One region of the Paraburkholderia yinzeri genome, then DNA from elsewhere that is predicted to be linked to it. Evidence: predicted binding sites of a transcription regulator. Region 1 holds the regulator's gene; each other region holds the start of a gene.
The links. Region 1 encodes LexA, which represses DNA repair genes until DNA is damaged. Its sites were predicted from a motif close to ACTGTATNNNNATACAGT; they were not measured.
Positions count from the first base shown of each region.

Region 2: imuA (translesion DNA synthesis-associated protein ImuA) is a predicted target of LexA. The motif match lies at 1,721-1,738, and genes of this name have one in related genera.
Region 3: WJ542_RS09030 (ATP-dependent helicase) is a predicted target of LexA. The motif match lies at 2,647-2,664, and genes of this name have one in related genera.

Region 1 covers NZ_JBFOCJ010000001.1:2,232,487-2,236,573, forward strand. The annotation lists gene nodI (nodulation factor ABC transporter ATP-binding protein NodI) at 1-825, opposite strand, end outside; gene WJ542_RS10660 (universal stress protein) at 1,096-1,569, shown strand; gene WJ542_RS10665 (DUF2939 domain-containing protein) at 1,609-2,268, opposite strand; gene WJ542_RS10670 (hypothetical protein) at 2,375-2,758, opposite strand; gene lexA (transcriptional repressor LexA) at 2,786-3,436, opposite strand; gene WJ542_RS10680 (sulfate ABC transporter substrate-binding protein) at 3,708-4,087, shown strand, end outside.
Region 2 covers NZ_JBFOCJ010000001.1:1,987,086-1,991,172, forward strand. The annotation lists gene WJ542_RS09535 (autotransporter outer membrane beta-barrel domain-containing protein) at 1-1,539, opposite strand, end outside; gene imuA (translesion DNA synthesis-associated protein ImuA) at 1,848-2,681, shown strand; gene WJ542_RS09545 (Y-family DNA polymerase) at 2,590-4,087, shown strand, end outside.
Region 3 covers NZ_JBFOCJ010000001.1:1,882,956-1,887,042, forward strand. The annotation lists gene panS (ketopantoate/pantoate/pantothenate transporter PanS) at 1-614, opposite strand, end outside; gene WJ542_RS09020 (MATE family efflux transporter) at 751-2,157, opposite strand; gene WJ542_RS09025 (RNA-binding S4 domain-containing protein) at 2,290-2,511, opposite strand; gene WJ542_RS09030 (ATP-dependent helicase) at 2,699-4,087, shown strand, end outside.

The sequences.
Region 1 (4,087 bases):
CAGATGCTGGTGCACGGGCTGCGGATCGTCGACATAGCAGAAGAGCGTTTCGCCGCTGATTTCCGTGCGTATCGCGAAGGGCGCCAGTTCATCGCGCAGCGCGACTGGGTCGGGGCCGTACACTTCGATCACGTCGTAACCAATCTCGGATTCGATCAGCGCGTTCGGCGCACCCTCCGCGATCTTGCGGCCTTCCTCGATCACGCATACGCGTTTGCAAAGTCGTTCGGCCTCCTCCATGAAATGCGTGGTGAGCAGGATGGTCTTGCCGCGCGCAAGCAGCGAGCGCAGCCGCTCCCAGATGAGGTGGCGCGCCTGCGGATCGAGCCCGGTGGTCGGTTCGTCGAGCACCAGCACATCGGGGTCGTTGACGAGCGCGCGCGCAAGCGTGAGGCGCCGGCGCATGCCGCCCGAGAGCTCGCTCACGCGTGCATCGGCCTTGCTCTCGAGCCGCGCGAATTCGAGCAAAGGCGCGACGAGCGCACGCGCCTCGCTGGCGGACAGGCCGAAATAGCGGCCGAATACGAGCAGGTTCTCGCGGACCGTGAAGTCCGGATCGAGATTGTCGAACTGCGGCACGACGCCTACGCGCGCGCGGGCATGGCGCGCCCGCGCGGGCACCGGCTCGCCGCAAAGGCTGATGCGGCCCGCATCGGGTGCGACGATGCCAAGCAGCATGCGCAGCGTCGTGGTCTTGCCCGCGCCGTTGGGTCCGAGAAGCCCGAAGCATTCGCCGGGCCGGACCTCGAAGGACAGGCCATTGACGACCGCCCTGTCTCCATAGTGTTTGATGACCTGCTCGAATTCGATGGCGGGTGCGGACATAGGCCGTAATGAACGATGAGTTCGACGGAAGCGGTGCACGCGCGATGCACCATGAGGGGGCCTATTCTAGAGCAATCCTGTGCCTCCGGCCGACGGCAAAACCTGCCACGACAAGCTTTGACGCAGCAACGACGTAAGTCCGCCCCGCAGGATTCCGGATCGGGCGCAACACGGCCGGACCTGGCGTTTTCCAGCCCTTGCATGTGGAATTGCGGCGCACCATCATGAAATTGCACAGCCTGCGATTCGCGTGGGCGGGGGAGAAACATCATGGCGAGCTACAAAAAGATTCTGCTTTGTTACGACGGCTCGCGCGAAGGCCGCAAGGCACTGCGCTGCGGCGCGGATCTTGCGCTGGACCTGCGGGCGGAAACGCATCTGCTTTCGGTGGTCGACATGCGTTCGACGATCGCGCAGAGCGCCGGCCTCCTGACCGACGTGGCCTGCGGCCGCTTCGAAGAGACGGCGCGCGAGATTCTTCAGGAGGGTGTGGAGTGGCTGACCGAGCGCGGCGTGCATGCGCAGGGTCACTTCGCCTTCGGCCATCCTATCGACGAGATCGCGAATCTGGCCAACGAACTGCACGTCGATCTGGTGGTGGTGGGGCACCGCTGCCGCACCGGTCTCTCGCGCTGGTGGATGGGGGCGGGCAATACGCTGCTGCTCGACCGCGTGTCGTGCAGCATCCTCGTAGCGTGTTCTTCGGCTGCGGAGCAAAAGCAGCAGGCGCAGGAGGCGGCTTGAGTGCCGCCTGAGTGCCGCCAATAGCGGTGCGATTCGCCGCTATTGGTCGCTGTTCGTATCGGCCGGGTCGTTCAATTCGACCGCCGCGAGCTTCCACGAAAACAGGCCATGGCGTTGCAGGACGGCGGCGTAACGCTCGCCGCTCGCGCTGCGCTGCCAGGTCACGACGAATTCATCGAGGCTGCGGTAGCCGGCCGTGGTCTGAGGCCGTGGCGCCGGCTGCGCGTTTTCAGCCGGGGCGGCCGGAGGCGTCGGGGCGGGCGGATTGGCGGGCGCAGGAGCCGGTGCCGCAGCGGGATTGCCTGCCTGGGGCGGCTGCTCGCCCGGCTTTCCGGTGGGCGGCATGCCATTGAGCAGCGCGGCGACGCCGTCCGGTGTCGCATACGCGTCCACGAGCGGGCCGATGAGGGCCGCGCCAATCACGGCGCCGAACAGCAGCAACGGGTTACTGCTGTGCTGCGCCGCGATGCGCCGCTGAAGCAGTTTGCCAACCTGCTGCTTCAAACTCGCGCGCAAAGCCGGGTAGTCGACATATTCGCTGAGCGTGGCCGCATCGCGCGCATCGGCGGCGGCCTTCAGCCGATCCAGCGCGACATAGGGCGACGCATAGCCGTAGCCCAGCGCGGCGACGAGCGCCAGCGCGACGAGCACGACGGCGACGGGTTTGATCCAGCGTTTGTTCGAAGCGGATTCGGTCATCATTCAGGTCGGGAGTGATGGGACACGTCCTGTTGACCGCGCCGGCGCCGAAACGATCCCGAAGCTTCTTGCCGGACCTTCCCCCACCGCCTTCACGCGCCCTGTGTTACCGGGCGAGCGCCGCCGGGTCGGCCTGTTCGGCGATGCAGCGGTCGATCATGCGGCACACCGCATCCATGGTTCCCACCATGATCAGCCGCGAGGGGCCGTGATAGACGCGCACCGGCGCGCGGCGATCCGGCTCGGCGTGATTCAGGCCGCTGTTGAGCGAAACGCGCGCGAATGCGGGCTGTGCGGATGGCAACGATGGAAGGTCGACCGGAGTCGCGGCCGCACCGGCGGCGGACTCATAATCCGCTGCCTCGAAGAGCGAACCGGACAAGGCGGCGGCCGTTGCGCGCGCATTGCGCGCGGCGCAGTCGGCGAGGCCGCGCAGATGGCGCAGGCGGCCAAATTGACGAAAGGGCAGCAGACGGGCAAGACGTTCCATAACTCCCTCCAGACAGTGTTCGGATTATCAGAATTCGGTGGGGCGGATCAGCCCGACTGCGATGCCTTCCAGCGCAAATTCGGCGCTGCTGGCCTCGACGAAGATGTTCTCGTAGTCGGGGTTTTCGGCAATCAGTTCGAGGCCGTTCGGCCGGCGCTTCAGGCGTTTGACGGTGACGTCGTCGCCAAGGCGCGCCACGATGATCTGGCCGTCTTTCGCTTCGCTTTTCTTTTGCACCGCGAGCAGGTCGCCGTCGAGGATGCCGGCGTCGCGCATCGACAGGCCGCGCACCTTCAGGAGGTAGTCGGGCTTGCTCGAGAAGAGCGCGGGGTCGCACGCGTAGTGCTGCGAGATGTGCTCCTGCGCGAGGATCGGGCTGCCGGCTGCCACGCGGCCGACGAGCGGCAGCGAAAGCTGCATGATGCTGGCGTGCGGCAGCGTGAACTGGTGCGGGAGGTCGTCCGGACCCGGCATGAGACGGATACCGCGCGACGCGCCGGCGGCCAGTTCGATCACGCCCTTGCGCGCCAGCGCGCGCAGATGCTCCTCGGCGGAGTTCGCGGAGCTGAAGCCGAGTTCGGCCGCGATTTCGGCGCGGGTGGGCGGGAAGCCCGTGCGCTCGATCGCGCGCCGGATCAGATCGAAAACCTGCTGCTGTCGTGCGGTGAGTTTGGTCATGGCGCCACTGTATGGATAGACAGGTGACTGTATTTTTATACAGTATTCGACGCTTTTCAAGTGTTACTTGAAGTTCTTCGTTCGGCCGGCGCCGGAACGTGCAAATCCCGCATCTGCCAGGACGACAGCAGCGTTATGAGGTCCGGTCAGCTTTCCTTAGCACAATTGGATATGAAAGAATAAGAAAACATCATTTTTACTCATTTAAGCAAATTGTTAGACTCCGCTGCATCGTTAGCTGCAATCACGCACGACAACACGGAGAAAGCGGATGCGTAGTGGGAATACGGGGAACGCGGGAAAAAATGGCTGGTTCAGGACGCTGGCTGCAAGACTCCTGATCGGTGCGGTGCCGCTGGTCGGCATGGCTATGCTGATGCCGGTTGCCCACGCGGAGACTTCGCTCCTGAACGTTTCCTACGACCCGACACGCGAGCTCTACCAGGACATCAATAGCGCCTTCATCAAGGAATGGAAGGCGAAGACCGGCGAGACGGTCACGATCAGGCAGTCGCACGGCGGCTCCGGCGCGCAGGCGCGCTCGGTGCTCGACGGGCTGCAGGCCGACGTCGTCACGCTCGCGCTCGCTTACGACATCGACGCCCTTGCGAAGAAGGGCCTCGTCGCCGCCGACTGGCAAAAGCGCCTGCC
Region 2 (4,087 bases), 250 kb from region 1:
GCTCTGCGTGTCGATCGTGCCGTTGTTCGACGTGATCGATATCGCGCGGCTTGCCGCGAGATCGAAGGCGCTGCCGAACTGCAGCGTGCCGCCGTTGAAGGTCAGCCCGCCCGACGAAGTGCCGAGCGCGTTGTCGGCCGCAACCGAGAGCGTGCCCTCCGTGATCGTCGTGCCGCCCGAATACGTGTTGCCGCCAGAGGCGGAAGGCGCGAGCGTCAGCGTGCCAACGCCGGTTTTCTCCACCGCGCCCGTGCCGCCAATGAGGCCTGTGTAGGTGCCCGCGCTGTCCTGCTGGAAGCGCACGAGCCCGTTGTCGGTCACGGAGAGCGGCAGGTTCGAGGCATTCGCCTGCAGCGTCGCGCCGCTGTTGACCGTGGCGACGACCGTTGCGGTGGTCGTGCCGAGCGTGCCGGTCAGGTTCAGCGTGCCGCTTTGCACGAGTGCGGTCGAGAACGTGCCCGTACCGGCCCAGGTCCAACTGTCGCCTTCCATCGTCAGGCTCTGGTAGTTCACGAACGCGTTCGACGCGGTGCCCGTGCCCTGCAGCAGCACGGCGTTGTTGCCGCCGCCGCCGTTGGCTATGCCAACGATCTGAGAACCGGTCTGCAGGATCAGCGTGTCGTTGCCGTTGCCGTTCTGGATCGCGGTGCCGCCGCCGCCTTCGATCAGGCCGGCATTGGTGATCGTAGTGCTGCCGTTGGTCGAGCGCACGCCGATCCCGCTGTTGCTGATGATCTGGCCGCCGGCCTCGTTGGTGATCGTCGCGGTAAACGAACTGCCGACCGTGTTGGACACGACCGCGTCGACGTTGCCGCTGCTCGATGCGGTGCCGGTGGTCTGGATCGTGCCGCTGTTGATCAGCGTGTCGTTGTTGCCCTGCATGTAGACGGCGGTACCGTCTTTGCCCGACGCCGTCAGCGTGCCGCTGTTGCTGATGGTGCCGCTGCCGCCCAGCAGCGAGGCCGTGCGAGCGTTGCTGCCCGAGGTCGTGACCGTTCCCGTGTTGATGAGCGTATTGCCCGACGCACCGGTGTTGCTTTGTCCCCAAGCGGCCGTCATGCCATACGAGTTGCTGCCGCTCGTCGTGATCTTGCCGTTGTTGATGAGCGTGTTGTTGTTGCCGTTTGCCGCGATGCCGTCGTTGTAGGCGCCCGTCGTGGAGATCACGCCCGTTGCGCCGTTGGTGATCGTGTTGCCGTTGTTCATGCCGATCAGCATCGCGCCGCGGTTCGCCACCCCCGTACCGTTGCCGGAGAGCGCAAGCGTGCCGCTGTTCGTAATTGCGCTGGAGGTGTCCACGGAGAACGGCGTGGGTGTGCTCGAGAGCGTATAGCTACCCGTCGCTCCCTGCGCGATGTCGAGGGTGACGCCGGTGCTGCCGCTTGCGGCGACGACCGAAGGAATGCCCGCGCCCGTGCAGGTCACGGTCGTATTGCTGGGCGGCGCCGTTGCATTACAGGCCGCGTGGCCCGCGGCCGGCGCCGCACCCGTCAGGATTGCCAATCCTCCCAAACGCAACTTCCACGCTTTGTTTTTCATGGTCTGTTTGCCTTTTTAGTGAAACTGGCTGCACAAACGAGCTGCAAGCGGGCGCGTGATTCGCGTTATAGCACCGATCTCAAAAATGGCTCCGGCTGTCGTTCCTGGTCTCTCGTCATTCCGGTCTCCCCCAGGGCGTGCGTGGGTGCTCCTGCATCCACTTTCCCAAATCCCATGAAATACTGTATAAATATACAGGTTATGGCGTGCTACGGCGCCAGGTAGCCATCCCGTCATGCCCCCTTTTTCTGGCCGGGCAGGGGGATCTATTTCCCTTTTGATCTGAGCCTTTTTGACCGAGCGCACTCATGGCAGCAGCACTCCAGCTTGCGGCGACACATCTGCCGTCCCGGCTGCAAAGCCGGATCTGGCAAGGCGATCAGCTTGCGCACGCGAGCGAGCGCACGGTGCGAAGCGGTCACGCCGCGCTCGATGCGCTCCTGCCCGGTGCGGGCTGGCCCGCGGGCAGCCTGACCGAGCTGCTCGTCGAGCAGGGCGGCATCGGCGAGATGCGGCTCGTCGCCCCCGCGCTGCGCACGCTGACGGCCACGGCCAGCCAGCACGTGCTCTTCGTCGCGCCGCCGTGGCAGCCGTATGCGTGCGCGCTCAAGACTTGGGGTCTCGCGCTCGATCGCGTGATCTGGGTGCGCGCGGGCGAAGCCGAGGCGCCCTGGGTCGCCGAGCAGGCGCTGCGTCAGGAGGGCGTTGGCGCGGTGCTGCTCTGGCAGGCGAAGGCGCGTGCCGACGCGGTGCGGCGCCTGCAGGTCGCCGCCCAGGATTCGCGCACGCTCGCGTTCCTGATCCGGCCGCCCGCCGCGCGCAACCAGTCGTCGCCGGCGCCGCTGCGCATGGTCTGCACGCCGGTGCCGCCGCCTGTCGACGCGAATCTCAACCGGCGCCAGTGGATGCAGCTTACCGCCGTGTCCGTCGATATCTTCAAACGCCGCGGGCCGCCGCCCGCCCAGCCACTCGTCGTTACGCTGCCGCTGCAGGATGCCGTGCTGCCCCCCACGGGGCCGGCATCTGTCATGCCGCCGCCCGGGGTCAATCATGTTGTGGATCGCCGTTACCTTGCCGCTTTTGCCGCTGGAGGCCGTGAAGCCGCCGCTCCTGTCGGACCCGGTATCGCCTCGTCGTCCTGATGCGCCGCCGCAGGACGCGCGCTGCTACGCGCTGGCGGATTCCCTGCGTGTCCTGATCCCCGATCTCGATGCCTTGCGCTTCGGCGTAGACGCGGGCAGCACGCGCGCCCATGCGCTTGCCCTCGCGCCGGGCCTCGTGCTGCTCGCGCCCGATCCGTCACGCGAGAGCCGCGCGGTCGAGGCGCTCGCGCTCGCGCTGCTCGCCTACACGCCGAAGGTGTCGTTCGCGCCTTCGCATACGCTGCTGCTGGAGGTGGGTTCCGGGCTGCGCCTCTTTGGCGGCGTGCGCGCGCTGCTCGCAAAGGTGGCGGCGACGGTGGCCGGCTGCGGCCACGCCGCCCGCATTGCCTGTGCGCCCACCGCCTGGGGCGCGTGGACGCTCGCGCAGGCGCGCGCCACGCAGCGCAGTTCGGGTACCCTGCGCCGCTGGCGCGTGCTCCAGGCAGCGACGCTCGCGCGCGTGCTCGACGCGTTGCCGGTCACGCTCGCGCCGTTCGCCGCGCCGCACGAGCACGCGCTCACGCAGATCGGCTGCGCGACGTTTGCCGATCTGCGTCGCTTGCCGCGCGACGGCATCGTGCGACGCTTCGGCGACGGTGTGCTCACCTGGCTTGCGCAGGCGCGCGGCGAGGCACCCGATCCGCGCGCTTCGTTCAGCGCGCCGCCGTCGTTTTGTGCCGGACTCGAATTGCAGGCGCGCGTGGAAAGCGCCGAAGCGCTGCTCTTCGCCGCGCGGCGGCTCGTGATGCAACTGACGGGCTGGCTCTGTGCACAGCACGCGGCGCTGACGGCCTTCGAGCTGCGGCTCGAACACGAGTTGGCGTCGCGGCACGCGCCGCGCACGTCGAGCCTCACGCTCGCATGGGCGGCGCCCTCGCGCGATGCCGATCATCTGCTCTGGCTGTTGCGCGAGAAGCTGAACCAGACCGAGCTGGCCGCGCCGGTGATCGGGCTTGCGCTCGTCGCCACCGGGGTGAGCGAGTACGCGGCGCCTAACGACACGCTGTTCCCGATGCCCGAGGCTTCGGAAGCCTCGCTCGCGCAACTGTTCGAACGCATTGGCGCGCGGGTGGGGGAGCAGAACGTGCTGCAGCTTTTCGTCGAGGACGATCACCGGCCCGAGCGGGCGATGGCGGCGCGTGCTTATCGCGCTTCGGGAGGCAAGTCGGGCAAGGCCCGCAGTCCGCACAAGCCGCGCAATCCGCAGCCGAAGGAAGCGCAAACGTCGGCCTCCACGCAGTGCATGCTCGATCTGCCCGACGTGCCGCTACCGTCACAGCCGCGCCCGGCATGGCTGCTCGAAAAGCCGCTGAAGCTGGCCGTGCGCAACGACCGTCCCGTGTACCGGCGGCCGCTGAAGACGCTCACGCGCGCCGAGCGCATCGAAACCGGCTGGTGGGACGGCA
Region 3 (4,087 bases), 350 kb from region 1:
ACCACAGCGGCGATGATCGCGAGGATCGCGGCCATCGAGACGAGCGGCAGCACCGGCTCGATGCGGCGCACGAGCCCATGGGCGAGACGGTTGACGAGGAGGCCGATCAGGATCGGCAGGCCGACGATTTGCAGGATGCTCAGCAGCATGCCGCGCACGTCGACCGTGATCGAGGCATCGACATAGAGACGCGTGAGGAGCGGAGTGGCGAACACGCCGACGAGCGTGGACAGCGCGCTGATCGTCACTGAAAGCGCGACGTCGCCGCGCGCCAGATAAATCATCACGTTCGAAGCGGTGCCGCTTGCCACGCTGCCCACGAGCACCATGCCGGCCGTGAGGTCGGGCGGCATGTGCAGCGCTTTTGCGATCGCCCATGCGGCGAGCGGCATCACGAGGTAATGCAGGAAGATGCCGGCCAGCACGGGCGCGGGCCGCGTGAACACGCGCTGGAAGTCGGCGAAGGAGAGCGTGACGCCCATCGCGAGCATGATGATCATGAGCAGCGTCGTGACGTGCGGCGCGATTGGCGCGACCGCGCCCGGCACGAAGTACGCGACGAGGGAGACGAGCACGGCCCAGAGCGGGAAGAGTCGGGTGATCGGGGCAAGCATGGCGGGGTGGTCCGGTTTTGGTTTTTTGGGCGTGGCTGCGTTTGTTATCGGCCGATGCGGAGGCGCGCCTCATGGACAACTGGACGGCGACCGTGGCGCGCCCATTTTAACCGGACGCTTAACTGCCCGAGGCGCGTCAGGCCTGGCGGGCTCCGGTGGCCGCGACGATGACGCGCCGCAGGCTCATCCGGTGAAAACGCAGCGTCATCAGCACGGCGACCGTGGCAAGGCCCGCGGCGAGGCCCCACCAGAGCCCGCGCGCGCCCAGCCCGAAGTGGAACGCGAGCGCATAGCCGATCGGAAAGCCGATGCCCCAGTAGCCGAGCGTTGCCGCCATCATCGGAATGCGCGTGTCCTTCAGGCCGCGCAGGCAGCCCGAGCCCACGGTCTGCACGCCGTCGGCGATCTGGAACAGCGCCGCCACGCCGAGCAGCGAGGTCGCGAGCGAGACGGTCGCAGCGTTCGCGGGATCGTCGAGATGCAGGTAGAGCCCGACGATCCAGTGCGGCGCGAACACCATCACGAGCGCCGAGAGCGACATGAAGCCTCCGCCCAGCGCGAGCGCGACGAGGCCGGCATGGCGTGCCGCGCCCGGCTGCCCGGCGCCGGACCAGTAGCCGACGCGCACATTGGCCGCCTGGCCGATTGCGAGCGGCACCATGAACGACACGGAGGCCACGTTCAATGCGATCTGGTGCGCGGCGAGCGGCGTTTCGCCGAGCAGGCCCATCAGCAGGCCGGTGACGAGGAACAGCATCGCCTCGACTGCGTAGGTGATCGCGACGGGCCAGCCGATCGAAACGAGTTCGCCCATCATGGGCCCCGTGGGCCGCCGCGCGGCGACGAAATGCTGATGCGAGGGCCGCAGGTGCAGGAGCGCCATCAGGACGATGGCGGTGAGCCAGATCGTGATGGCGGTCGCCGTTGCCGAGCCGAGGAAGCCGAGGTGCGGCAGTCCCCACGCGCCGTGGATCAGCCCGTAGTTGAGGAAGCCGTTGACGAACACGCACGCGAGCGACACCCACAGGAGGCGCTTCGCGGCGCCGATGGCCGGCAGGAACGAGCGCAGGAGCCCCACGGCGATCAGGCTCGCGGGCGCGCCCCAGCGCAGCACGGCCGCGTAGTCGCCAACGTGCTGCGCGAGGAGCGGCGGTTCGCCAAGTCTGAGCAGGATGGGGCCCGCAAACGAGAGCAGCGCGAACGCGGGCAGCGAGAGCAGCAGCGCGAGCGCGAAGCCGGTCCAGTAGATATGCGGCACGTCCTGATCGTTCTGCGCGCCGCGCGCCTGGGCGACGCTCACGCTTACCGAAGTCAGCACACCCTGCAGCACCGTCACGACGACGAAGAACAGGTTCGCGCCGAGCCCGCCCGCCGCAAGCGCATCCGCGCCGAGCGAGCCGAGCAGCACGGTGTCGGTCACGCTCATGGCCATCTGCGAAAGCTGGGCGATGGCGAGCGGGGCGGCGAGGCGCGCGGTGTCGGCGGCGTGGCGGGAAAGCGTGGGCGGCGCGATGGCGCGCGCGGAGAGCGTCGGTCGGGTCATAAAAGACAAGCGGCGCGAAGAGTCGCGCCGCGCGGCGTTTTAGCGTTTTATCGGGCGTTCTGTCGGAATCGACAGCTTATTGCGGGTTAGCCCTATTGTCGATCACGAAGCCCACTTCTGGTGCATTTTCTTTCATTCCGCTTCGCGGATCGCGATGCGCGTGTCGCCCAGCAGCACGACCTGGCCCGCGCGGACCTTGCAGGTCTTGCGCAGTTCGACCTCTCCGTCCACCTTCACCGCCCCCGAAGCGACGATCTGCTTGGCCGAGCCGCCGCTGTCGGCGAGCCCCGTGATCTTCAGGAGGTTGTGCAGTTCGACGAATTCGCCGGTCAACGTGAAATCGAGATTGGGCATGGCGAGGTCGGCTCGGGGCGCGGGAGGATGCATTCGAAGGGTTCGCATCATACGGCATGCGGAGGATGGGGCCAACGGGAGGCTTTGAGCCTGAATACTGCCAGATCGCATCAGGATCGGTGCTTGCCGGCGTGGGGTGTATGGATATACAGTATGCGTCGCCCCTTGTTTCCAGACGCCCACTGCCGTGTCCAGCGTAGTCGAAAACCCCGCCGCGAGCGATGTCGTTGCCACCGCAGTTTCCACTGAGGTTGCCAACTGGCTCTCGAAGCTCAACGACGCCCAGCGGGCGGCTGTCGAGCATGGCGGCCCGGACGGTTTCGCGCCCGGCGCGACGCTGCCCCCGCCGCTCCTCGTGATTGCCGGCGCGGGGTCGGGCAAGACCAATACGCTCGCGCATCGCGTCGCGCATCTTGTCGTCAACGGCGCCGATCCGCATCGCATCCTGCTTCTCACGTTCTCACGCCGCGCGGCCGAGGAAATGAAACGCCGAGTGGGCCGCATCGCCGCGGGCGTGCCGGGCGCGGCGGCCGCGCTCGCGCAGGGACTCACGTGGGCGGGCACGTTTCACGGCGTCGGCGCGCGCCTGTTGCGCGAATACGCCGAGCAGATCGGCCTTTCGCCGGCCTTCACGATCAACGACCGCGAGGATTCCGCCGACCTGATGAACCTCGTGCGCCACGAGTTGGGTCTCTCGGCGAAAGAGCGGCGCTTTCCGTCGAAGAACACCTGCCTCGCCATCTATTCGCGCGTCGTCAACACCGGCGACACGCTCGTGAACGTGCTGAACCGCTCGTTTTCGTGGTGCCTCGAGTGGGAGCCGCAATTGAAGGCGCTCTTTGCGGCCTACGTCGATGCGAAGCAGAAGCAGAGCGTGCTCGACTACGACGACCTGCTGCTCTACTGGGCGCACATGGCCGCGGAGCCCTCGCTTGCCGCCGATCTGGCGGGCCGCTTCGATCACGTGCTCGTGGACGAGTACCAGGACACCAACCGCCTGCAGGCCGCCATCCTGCTCGCGCTCAAACCCGACGGACGCGGCCTCACGGTGGTCGGCGACGACGCCCAGGCCATCTACTCGTTTCGCGGCGCGACAGTGCGCAACATCCTCGATTTCCCCGCGCAGTTCGATCCGCCCGCGCGCCAGGTCACGCTCGAGCGCAACTATCGCTCGACGCAGCCCATCCTCGCCGCGTCGAATGCCGTGATCGATGCCGCGCGCGAGCGCTTCACGAAGAATCTCTGGAGCGACCGGCCCTCGGCGCAGCGTCCGCGCCTCGTGACGGTCGCCGACGAGGCCACTCAGGCGCGCTACGTCGTCGAACAGATTCTGGAGGCGCGCGAGACGGGCATGAAGCTCAAGCAGCAAGCCGTGCTGTTTCGCGCCGCTCACCACAGCGCGGCGCTCGAAATCGAACTCGCGCGGCGCAACATCCCGTTCGTGAAGTTCGGCGGACTGCGCTTTCTCGATGCCGCGCACGTCAAGGACGTGCTCGCGGTGCTGCGCTGGGCGGAGAATCCGCTCGACCGCGTGGCGGGTTTTCGGGTCGCCCAGTTGTTGCCGGGCGTCGGGCCC